Regions from separate parts of the Pseudomonas sp. GW821-FHT02C04 genome, predicted to be linked through region 1. Evidence: predicted binding sites of a transcription regulator. Region 1 holds the regulator's gene; the other holds the start of a gene.

Region 1 (4,657 bases):
TGACCGCCGGCCTGCCGCTGACGGCTGCCGAGCCTCTGACAGAACCGACTTACGCTGCTCCGGCGCGTCCAGCTCCGGCACCTGCGCCAGCTGCCGCTGGTGTCGATCCGCGTGCGCTGGATTCGATGCGTTTCGAACTCAACAGTCTGCGCGAGCTGATGGAAGTGCAGCTCGGCACCCTGGCCTGGAATCAGCTGCAAGGCAGCCGTCCGGCTCAGGCGAACCTTTATCGTCGTCTGCAACGCATCGGCTTGTCCGGCCCGTTGTCGCGCGACCTGCTGGCGCTGACCAGCGATATCGAAGAACCTCGTCAGGCCTGGCGCATGTTGCTGGCGCACCTGGCGCGGATGATCGCCACGCCGGAAGTCGAGCCGCTGGAAGAGGGCGGGATCATTGCCATGGTCGGCCCGGCCGGCATGGGCAAGACCACCACCCTGGCCAAACTGGCCGCCCGTTACGTGCTCAAGTACGGCGCGCAGAACATTGCGCTGGTGAGCATGGACAGCTTCCGCATCGGTGCTCAGGAACAGTTGAAAACCCTGGGCCGGATCCTCAATGTATCGGTGACCCACGTCGATCCGGGCCAGTCCCTGGTGCAGGCGCTGGATCCACTGCTGCGCAAACGCGTGGTGCTGATCGATACCGCCGGCCTGCAGGCCAGCGATCCGGCACTGCGCATGCAGCTGGAAAGTCTGGCCAGTCGTGGCATTCGGTCGAAAAATTATCTGGTACTGGCAACCACCAGCCAGAAACAGGTTCTAACCGCCGCTTATCACAGTTACAAGCGTTGCGGGCTCGCCGGGTGCATCCTGACTAAACTGGATGAGACGGCCAGCCTTGGCGAAGTGCTGAGCCTGGCGATCAGTCATGAACTGCCGGTCGCCTACCTGACCGACGGCCCACGGATTCCGGATGATCTGCATCTGCCGCGCCGTCATCAATTGGTCAGCCGCGCCGTCAGCGTGCAAATGCAGGAAGAACCCAGCGAAGAAGCCATGGCTGACATGTTCGCTGATATCTACCACAGTCCCACCAAGCAGGTTGGCTGAGGTAATGAACAGTTTTTGTACCTACATCGATGGTCTGCCATGCATTGTTCCGGTTGTGAACGCGCAGCCAGTAATGTGGCCTCCGTCTATGCAAGACAAGGTAAAGAAATAACATGGGCAGCATGCATCCCGTACAGGTGATCGCGGTGACCGGCGGCAAAGGTGGCGTCGGCAAGACTAACGTGTCAGTGAACTTGTCCCTGGCGCTGGCAGAGCTTGGCCGTCGGGTCATGCTGCTGGACGCCGACCTGGGTCTGGCGAACGTCGACGTTCTGCTGGGCCTCACGCCCAAACGTACCCTGGCCGATGTGATCGAGGGCCGCTGCGAGCTGCGCGACGTGCTGTTGCAAGGCCCCGGCGGGATCCGCATCGTGCCGGCCGCTTCCGGCACCCAGAGCATGGTTCACCTGAGCCCGGCCCAGCATGCCGGTCTGATTCAGGCGTTCAGCGACATCGGCGACAATCTCGACGTACTGGTGATCGACACCGCTGCGGGTATTGGTGACTCGGTAGTCAGTTTCGTTCGCGCGGCGCAAGAAGTGTTGCTGGTGGTCTGTGACGAGCCGACCTCGATCACCGACGCCTACGCGCTGATCAAACTGCTGAACCGCGATTACGGCATGAACCGCTTCCGCGTCCTGGCCAACATGGCCCAGAGCCCGCAGGAAGGTCGCAATCTGTTCGCCAAGTTGACCAAGGTCACGGATCGCTTCCTCGACGTCGCCCTACAATACGTCGGCGCGGTGCCTTACGACGAAAGCGTGCGCAAGGCGGTGCAGAAGCAGCGTGCGGTCTATGAAGCCTTCCCGCGTTCCAAGTGCGCACTGGCGTTCAAGGCGATCGCACAGAAGGTCGACACCTGGCCGCTGCCCGCCAACCCGCGCGGCCACCTCGAATTTTTCGTCGAGCGCCTCGTGCAGCAAACGGCAGGACCTGTGCTATGACCGCCAGCGGTATGAATTTCTACAAGAAGTCGGCACGTGACGCGCAGTACGAGCTGATCGAGCGTTACGCGCCACTGGTCAAACGCATTGCTTACCACTTGCTGGCGCGATTGCCGGCCAGTGTGCAGGTCGAAGACCTGATCCAGGCCGGGATGATCGGCCTGCTCGAAGTCTCGACCAAATACGACGCCAGCAAAGGCGCCAGTTTCGAAACGTACGCGGGCATCCGGATCCGCGGCGCCATGCTCGATGAAGTACGCAAGGGGGACTGGGCACCGCGCTCGGTTCACCGCAACACCCGTATGGTCAGCGACGCGATTCGCTCGATTGAAGCTAAAACCGGCCGTGACGCTAAAGATCACGAGGTTGCGGCCGAACTCCAATTGAGTCTCGACGATTACTACGGGATTTTGAACGACACCCTGGGCAGCCGACTGTTCAGTTTCGACGACCTGTTGCAGGACGGCGAACACGAAGGGCTGCACGAGGATGGCGCAAGTGCTCATCTTGAGCCGTCGCGCGATCTGGAAGATGAGCGCTTCCAGGCTGCGTTGGCGGACGCGATTGCCAATTTGCCGGAGCGTGAGCGACTGGTGTTGGCGCTGTACTACGACGAAGAGCTGAACCTCAAGGAAATCGGTGAAGTCCTTGGCGTCAGTGAATCGCGGGTCAGCCAGTTACACAGCCAGTGCGCGGCCCGTTTGCGGGGGCGTTTGGGGGAGTGGCGAGCGCGCTGAGGGCAGTGTGGGGACGCTGCGAACGAGGCTGGTGCGGTGGTGAACGGCACCGGTCTTGCTCTGTTGTGCTCCAGACAGTCATCGAGTGCTTTGCCGGATTGATTGAAATGGCGCGTCCAGGTGCTGGGCGCGTTTAAGACTGCTTGGAGGTCGAATTGAACAAAGACATGAAAATCCTCATCGTTGATGACTTCTCAACGATGCGGCGGATCATCAAGAACCTGTTGCGTGATCTCGGGTTCACCAACACCGTTGAAGCCGACGATGGCACCACTGCCATTCCGGTGCTCAACAGCGGCAGCATCGACTTTCTGGTGACCGACTGGAACATGCCTGGCATGACCGGTATCGACCTGCTGCGTCACGTGCGCGCCGATGAAAAACTCAAGCACCTGCCAGTGCTGATGGTGACTGCTGAAGCCAAGCGCGAGCAGATCATCGAAGCGGCCCAGGCCGGCGTTAACGGCTACGTGGTCAAACCTTTCACGGCTCAGGCGCTGAAAGAAAAAATCGAGAAGATTTTCGAACGCATCGGCTGATGACGCGCGGGGGAGCTATGGAGCATAACGAATCTTCACAGGGCGACTTCGAGTCGACTCTGAAAAAACACGCGGTCGAACTGGTCGAAAGCCTTGAAAAGGGCAGGTTCGGCGACGCCGTGCAACTGATCCATGAGCTCAATCAGACCCGTGACCGTGGCCTGTACCAGGAAGTGGGCAAGCTCACACGCGAACTGCACAGTGCAATCGTCAACTTCCAGATCGACCCGCATATGCCGCAGGCCGAGGAAGTGTCGCAGATCACTGATGCGACCGAGCGTCTGGGCTATGTGGTCAAGCTGACCGAAGCCGCGGCCAACCGCACCATGGACCTGGTGGAAAGCGCCACGCCGGTGGTCAATGGCCTGGCTGACGAAGCCCAGGCATTGAGTGCCGACTGGGGACGTTTCATGCGCCGTGAAGTCGGGGCTGAAGAGTTCCGCGAGCTGGCGCGTCGGGTCGACGGTTTTCTGGCACGCAGCAGCGCGGACAACCGCGCGGTGTCGAGCAACCTCAACGACATTCTGCTGGCCCAGGATTACCAGGACCTCACAGGTCAGGTGATCAAGCGCGTGACCCAGTTGGTCACCGAAGTCGAAAGCAATCTGCTCAAACTCGTGCTCATGGCCAGTCAGGTGGACCGCTTCGCGGGCATCGAACATGACCGTGCGGCAATGCTCGCTGAAAAAGATCCACAAAAACATCTCTCGCAGGGTGAAGGTCCGCAGATTCATGCCGATAAACGAGAAGACGTTGTGTCCGGTCAGGACGATGTGGACGATTTGCTATCCAGCCTTGGATTTTGAGTTTTTTTGGGTTTTTAGACCTGTAGGAGCACCCCATTAATGAGCTTCGGCGCCGATGAAGAGATCCTTCAGGATTTCCTGGTTGAGGCCGGCGAGATTCTTGAGCAACTGTCCGAACAACTGGTCGAGCTGGAAAGCCGCCCGGATGACGCAGATCTGCTCAACGCAATTTTTCGCGGTTTCCACACTGTAAAAGGGGGCGCCGGCTTCCTTCAGCTCAATGAGCTGGTGGAGTGCTGTCACATCGCCGAAAACGTGTTCGACATCCTGCGCAAGGGTGAACGTCGCGTAGATGCAGAACTGATGGACGTGGTGCTCGAAGCGCTGGACGCGGTGAACAGCATGTTCAGCGAAGTCCGCGATCGCAGCCCGATCACCGCTGCAACCCCGGAACTGCTGGCCGCCCTGGCGCGCCTGGCCGAACCGCAATCGGCGGATGAAGCCCCGGCTTCGCCTGTTGCCGAGATGATCGAAGAACTGGTCGTCGAAGGCGATTCGGGCGATATCACCGATAACGAATTTGAACAGTTGCTGGACTCGCTGAACGCCGTCAAGGCCGAAGCCGAAGCCCCGGCGGCTGCC
Region 2 (4,657 bases), on a different contig from region 1:
GGTGAACAAGGCGTACAACGCAGCAGTAAGGTAAAGCGCCTTATAAAGGAACAGACCGACGAAAATCACATCGAGCACGAACCACAATGCCCAGCATTGCAGGCGCTTGTGGGCCATCCAGAATTGCGCGACGAGGCTGAAACCGGTCAGTGCGGCGTCGAGCCAGGGTTGCGCGGCATCGGTCCAGTGCGCCATGGCGGCGCCCAGCAGCAGACTGCCGACGCTGCCGATGGCCAGCCCTTTGAGGATTGAAGGCGTGTCGAGCCGGCTGACCTGGCGGCCGTCATGCATCGTCCCCGCCCGGGTCCATTGCCACCAACCGTAGACTTGCAGGGCGGCGTAAACCACCTGCAGCAACATGTCCGAATACAGCTTCACCTCGAAGAAAACCCAGCTGTAGAGCAACACCATGACCAGCCCGATCGGCCAGCACCAGGGATTCTGTTTGACCGTCAGCCAGACGGCGATCACACCGAGGGCGGCGGCAAACAGTTCGAGCCCGGACATGCAAGATCCTTGGAGGGAATAAAAGAGGGGGCGGATTGTACCGAAAAACCTGTGGGAGTGAGCCTCCCACAGGGTGAGATCGTCAGACGCGGAACTGGCGCAGCAATCCGTTCAACTGCTCGCTCAACTGGCCCAGCCGCACACTGGCGGCACTCGACTGCTCAGCGGCCATTGCGGTGCTGTGGGACAGGCCGGCGGCCTGGGTGACGTTCTGGTTGATGTCCTCGACCACGTGCGCCTGTTGCAGGGTCGCACTGGCGATCGACGCGTTCAGGCCGTTGAGGTTGCGCAGCGCCTGGCCGATGGCATTCAGGCTCGCACCGGCCAGTCCGGCCTGCTCGATGGTCAGTTGCGAGGCCTTGCTGCTGTCACCGATCACCTTCACGGCGGCTTCGGAATGGTTTTGCAGACGCTCGATCATCGACTGGATTTCCGCCGTGGATTTCTGCGTGCGTTGCGCCAGCAGGCGGACCTCATCGGCCACCACCGCAAAACCTCGCCCCTGTTCGCCGGCGCGGGCGGCTTCGATGGCGGCATTGAGCGCCAGCAGGTTGGTCTGTTCGGCAATCGAGCGGATCACCTCCAGAACGCTGCCGATCTGCGTGCTTTCGGTCGCCAGCGTACGAATCACCTCTACTGCCTGATCGATGGTGCCGGACAGTTTGTCGATCTGTTGCAGGCTGCCGTCGATGTTGATCTGGCCCTGTTGCGCCTGCGCCTCGGCATCGCGCATTTCGTTGGCGGCATGCTCGGCGTTCTTCGCCACATCCTGCACGCCGTAAGTGACTTCGTTGATGGCGGTCGCCACCAGTTCCATCTGCTGCGACTGTTGCTGGCTGCGCTGCTGAGCCTGGTTCGCGTCATTGCCCAGTTCAGTGGAGGACTGGCCCAGCGCGCTGGCCGACACCTGCAAATCGCCGATCACCCGGCGCAGCTTGGCGGTGAAGGCATTGAAGTGATGCGCCAACTGCGTGACTTCGTCCTGACCGTGGGTGTCGAGGCTGCGGGTCAGGTCGCTTTCGCCGCTGGCGATGTTGGCCATGGCGTTCACGGTTTCCTGCAAGGGGCGGACAATGCTGCGGGCAATCAGGATCACCAGCACGCCCATGATCAGCGCGATCACCAGGCCGACGACGGAAGCCTTGATCACCTGGCCCTGAAACTCGGCTTGCACATCGTCGACGTACACGCCGGAACCCAGTACCCAGCCCCATGGCTCGAACAGTTTCACGTAGGAGGTCTTGGCCACCGGTTCACTGGCACCGGGTTTCGGCCAACGGTAATCGACCATGCCGGCGCCTTTGGCCTTGGCGATGGCAACCATCTCGTTGAACACCGCGAAACCATCCGGGTCGCGGATCGCCGAGAGGTTCTGGCCTTCAAGCTTGGGATTGGTCGGGTGCATGACCATCACGGGCGTGAGGTCGTTGATCCAGAAGTAATCGTTCTGGTCATAACGCAGGCCGCGAATCGCGGTCAGTGCCTGCTTCTGGGCAGCGTCGCGGGTCAGGGTTCCGGCCGCTTCCAGGCCTTGGTAATAGGTCAGCAAACCGCTGGCGGTCTGCACCACGTGTTGGGTTTTCTGGGCCTTGGCGTGATACAGGTCATCGTGGATCTGCTTGAGCATCAACAGGCCCAAGGTCAGCAGCATGACCACCGCCACAATCAAGATGAGCCACAAGCGTCGGCTGATCGACACACTGCGCAAGCTGTTCATAACGCTGTCACTCCGATTTCTTTTTCTTGTAATAAATCACCGCCAGCATCCAACCACGTTTCCGTGGCCGGGCATACGCGACCCAAGTCGTAGAACGCGGCAGCGCTATTACGGCTTGTCTGATAGGATTTCGGCCCCGCGCGTGAAAACCTGAACCCAAGTTGCCATTTCACGGAATTTTGACCGTTTCGTGTGGATCCTTTGCGCGCGGAATCGGTACAGCAACAAACAGCTACGCTGAACGCAGTGAACGTAAAAAAATACTATCGGGGCATGCCGTAGCGCATCGCTCTTTGGGGGATTGATGGATCTTTGGACCGCCTTGCAGGCACTGATTCTTGGAGTTGTAGAAGGGCTGACGGAGTTTTTGCCCATTTCCAGTACCGGACACCAGATCATTGTCGCCGACCTGCTGAATTTCGGCGGCGAACGCGCGATGGCGTTCAACATCATCATCCAGCTCGGCGCGATTCTCGCGGTGGTCTGGGAGTTTCGCCGCAAGATTCTCGACGTGGTCATCGGTTTGCCGACTCAGCCGAGTGCGCGGCGTTTTACCGCCAACCTGCTGATCGCTTTCCTGCCCGCCGTGGTGCTGGGCGTGATCTTTGCCGATCTGATTCACAAGTACCTGTTCAACCCGGTCACCGTGGCGACGGCGCTGGTGGTGGGCGGTATCATCATGTTGTGGGCCGAGCGCCGGCAGCATGAAGTGCACGCCGAAACCGTGGACGAGATCACCTGGAAAGATGCACTGAAGGTCGGCTTTGCCCAATGCCTGGCGATGATCCCGGGCACCTCGCGCTCCGGCTCGACCATCATCGGCGGCCTGTTGTTCGGCCTGTCACGCAAGACCGCCACCGAGTTCTCGTTCTTCCTGGCGATGCCGACCATGGTCGGTGCGGCGGTGTACTCGGGCTACAAGTACCGCCATCTTTTCGTGCCGGGGGACTTCCCGGTGTTTGCCATCGGTTTTGTCACGGCGTTCGTTTTCGCCATGATCGCTGTTCGCGGCTTGCTGAAGTTCATCGCCAGCCACAGCTACGCGGCCTTCGCCTGGTACCGGATCGTTTTCGGCCTGTTGATTCTGGCGACCTGGCAGTTCGGCTGGGTGGACTGGGCGGCGGCCAAGGCATGAGTGATTCCCGCGCACGCCGCCCGGATCGCGGCCCGTCCGGTGGCAACATTCAGCATCTGAAGTTGAAGCTGGTGGTACTGCTTATCGTCTGCGCGTTGCCGCTGTTCGGTTCGCTGTCGATGTGGCTGCGCGGAATCTCACTGGTACCGCTGACGGCCTATGGGCTGGTCAGCGTGCTGGCGTTTTTCCTGTACTGGGCCGACAAGCGCAAGGCTCGCGCCGAGGCCTGGCGCACCCCGGAGAATGTCCTGCACGCCGTGGAACTGGCGGGAGGCTGGCCAGGTGCGTTGATCGCCCAGCAAGTCTTCCGGCACAAAACACGCAAGGTGTCGTTTCAGATTCTGTTCTGGGTGATCGTCGCGCTGCACCAGGTGTTCTGGATCGATCAGTTGTTCCTCGGCTCGAACCTGTTGGCGTTGGGTTAGGGCTACAGCAGCAAACCCACCTGGGTTTTCTTCGGCAGCTTGCTCACCACCAACTGGTGGGAACGTTGCAGCAACCCTCGCAGTTCCTCGGCGCCCAAAGGGTAGGGCGGGTGCATGATGATCCACTGCGCCCGCGCCAGATACGGCGCCGGGTGAATGCCCGGCCGGTCGCAATGACCGAGAAACAGATCCTTGTCGACCTTGAACGCCAGCGACTCGCCACGCAGCCCCTGCAAGGCGAACATCTTGTTGCCGGCAATCGAAAACACCCGCACGCCGCCCCATTTGTAGTCTTCTTGAGCACCGGGCAATGCCAGGCAGAAATCCGCGACGTCCGCTTCGCTCAACTTTCCTTGTTTCATAACAATCGCTCTCCACAGGCATTAAACGACTCAACCAGATGATCGATCCAGGCACGCACCGCCGGCATCACTCCTCGCCGGTGCGGATACACCGCTTGCAACCAGCCGCCGGGCAATGACCATTCCGGCAACAACTGCACCAGCGTGCCGTTGTTCAGTTCCGCTTCGCAATACATCATCGGCAGCAGGGTGAAACCCTGGCCGGCCAGCACGCAGGCCTTGCGCACGATAAAGTCGTCGATCCCCAGCCGGGCCTCCAGCGCCAGATCGCAACTTTTGCCGTGCTGATCGAGCAGGCGCACATGCACCATGCGATCGGCTTCCAGTGCGCCGAGCACCGGCAGGTTCTTCAGGTCCTGCGGATGCTTGATTTCCACGCCCTGTATAAAGGAAGGACTGGCGACCACCACCATTTGCGCCTGGCGCAAGCGGCGGGTGACCAGCATCGGTTCTTCGTCGCCGTGTTCGCGCACGCGCAGGGCCACGTCGATGCCTTCAGTGATCAGATCGA

The links. Region 1 encodes FliA, which starts transcription of late flagellar genes. Its sites were predicted from a motif close to CTAAAGTTTNNNNNNNNNNNGCCGNTAA; they were not measured.
Region 2: the regulator FliA is predicted to act here: its motif matches at 2,352-2,379, upstream of AC07VV_RS04100 (methyl-accepting chemotaxis protein).

Annotation. Positions count from the first base shown of each region.
Region 1 is NZ_JBWKVT010000003.1:123,087-127,743, reverse strand. It holds gene flhF (flagellar biosynthesis GTPase FlhF) at 1-1,049, shown strand, start outside; gene fleN (flagellar synthesis regulator FleN) at 1,163-1,993, shown strand; gene fliA (RNA polymerase sigma factor FliA) at 1,990-2,730, shown strand; gene AC07VV_RS12500 (chemotaxis response regulator CheY) at 2,898-3,269, shown strand; gene AC07VV_RS12495 (protein phosphatase CheZ) at 3,287-4,075, shown strand; gene AC07VV_RS12490 (chemotaxis protein CheA) at 4,115-4,657, shown strand, end outside.
Region 2 is NZ_JBWKVT010000001.1:879,865-884,521, forward strand. It holds gene pnuC (nicotinamide riboside transporter PnuC) at 1-507, opposite strand, end outside; gene AC07VV_RS04100 (methyl-accepting chemotaxis protein) at 590-2,224, opposite strand; gene AC07VV_RS04105 (undecaprenyl-diphosphate phosphatase) at 2,529-3,359, shown strand; gene AC07VV_RS04110 (DUF1294 domain-containing protein) at 3,356-3,784, shown strand; gene AC07VV_RS04115 (MmcQ/YjbR family DNA-binding protein) at 3,787-4,146, opposite strand; gene AC07VV_RS04120 (LysR substrate-binding domain-containing protein) at 4,143-4,657, opposite strand, start outside.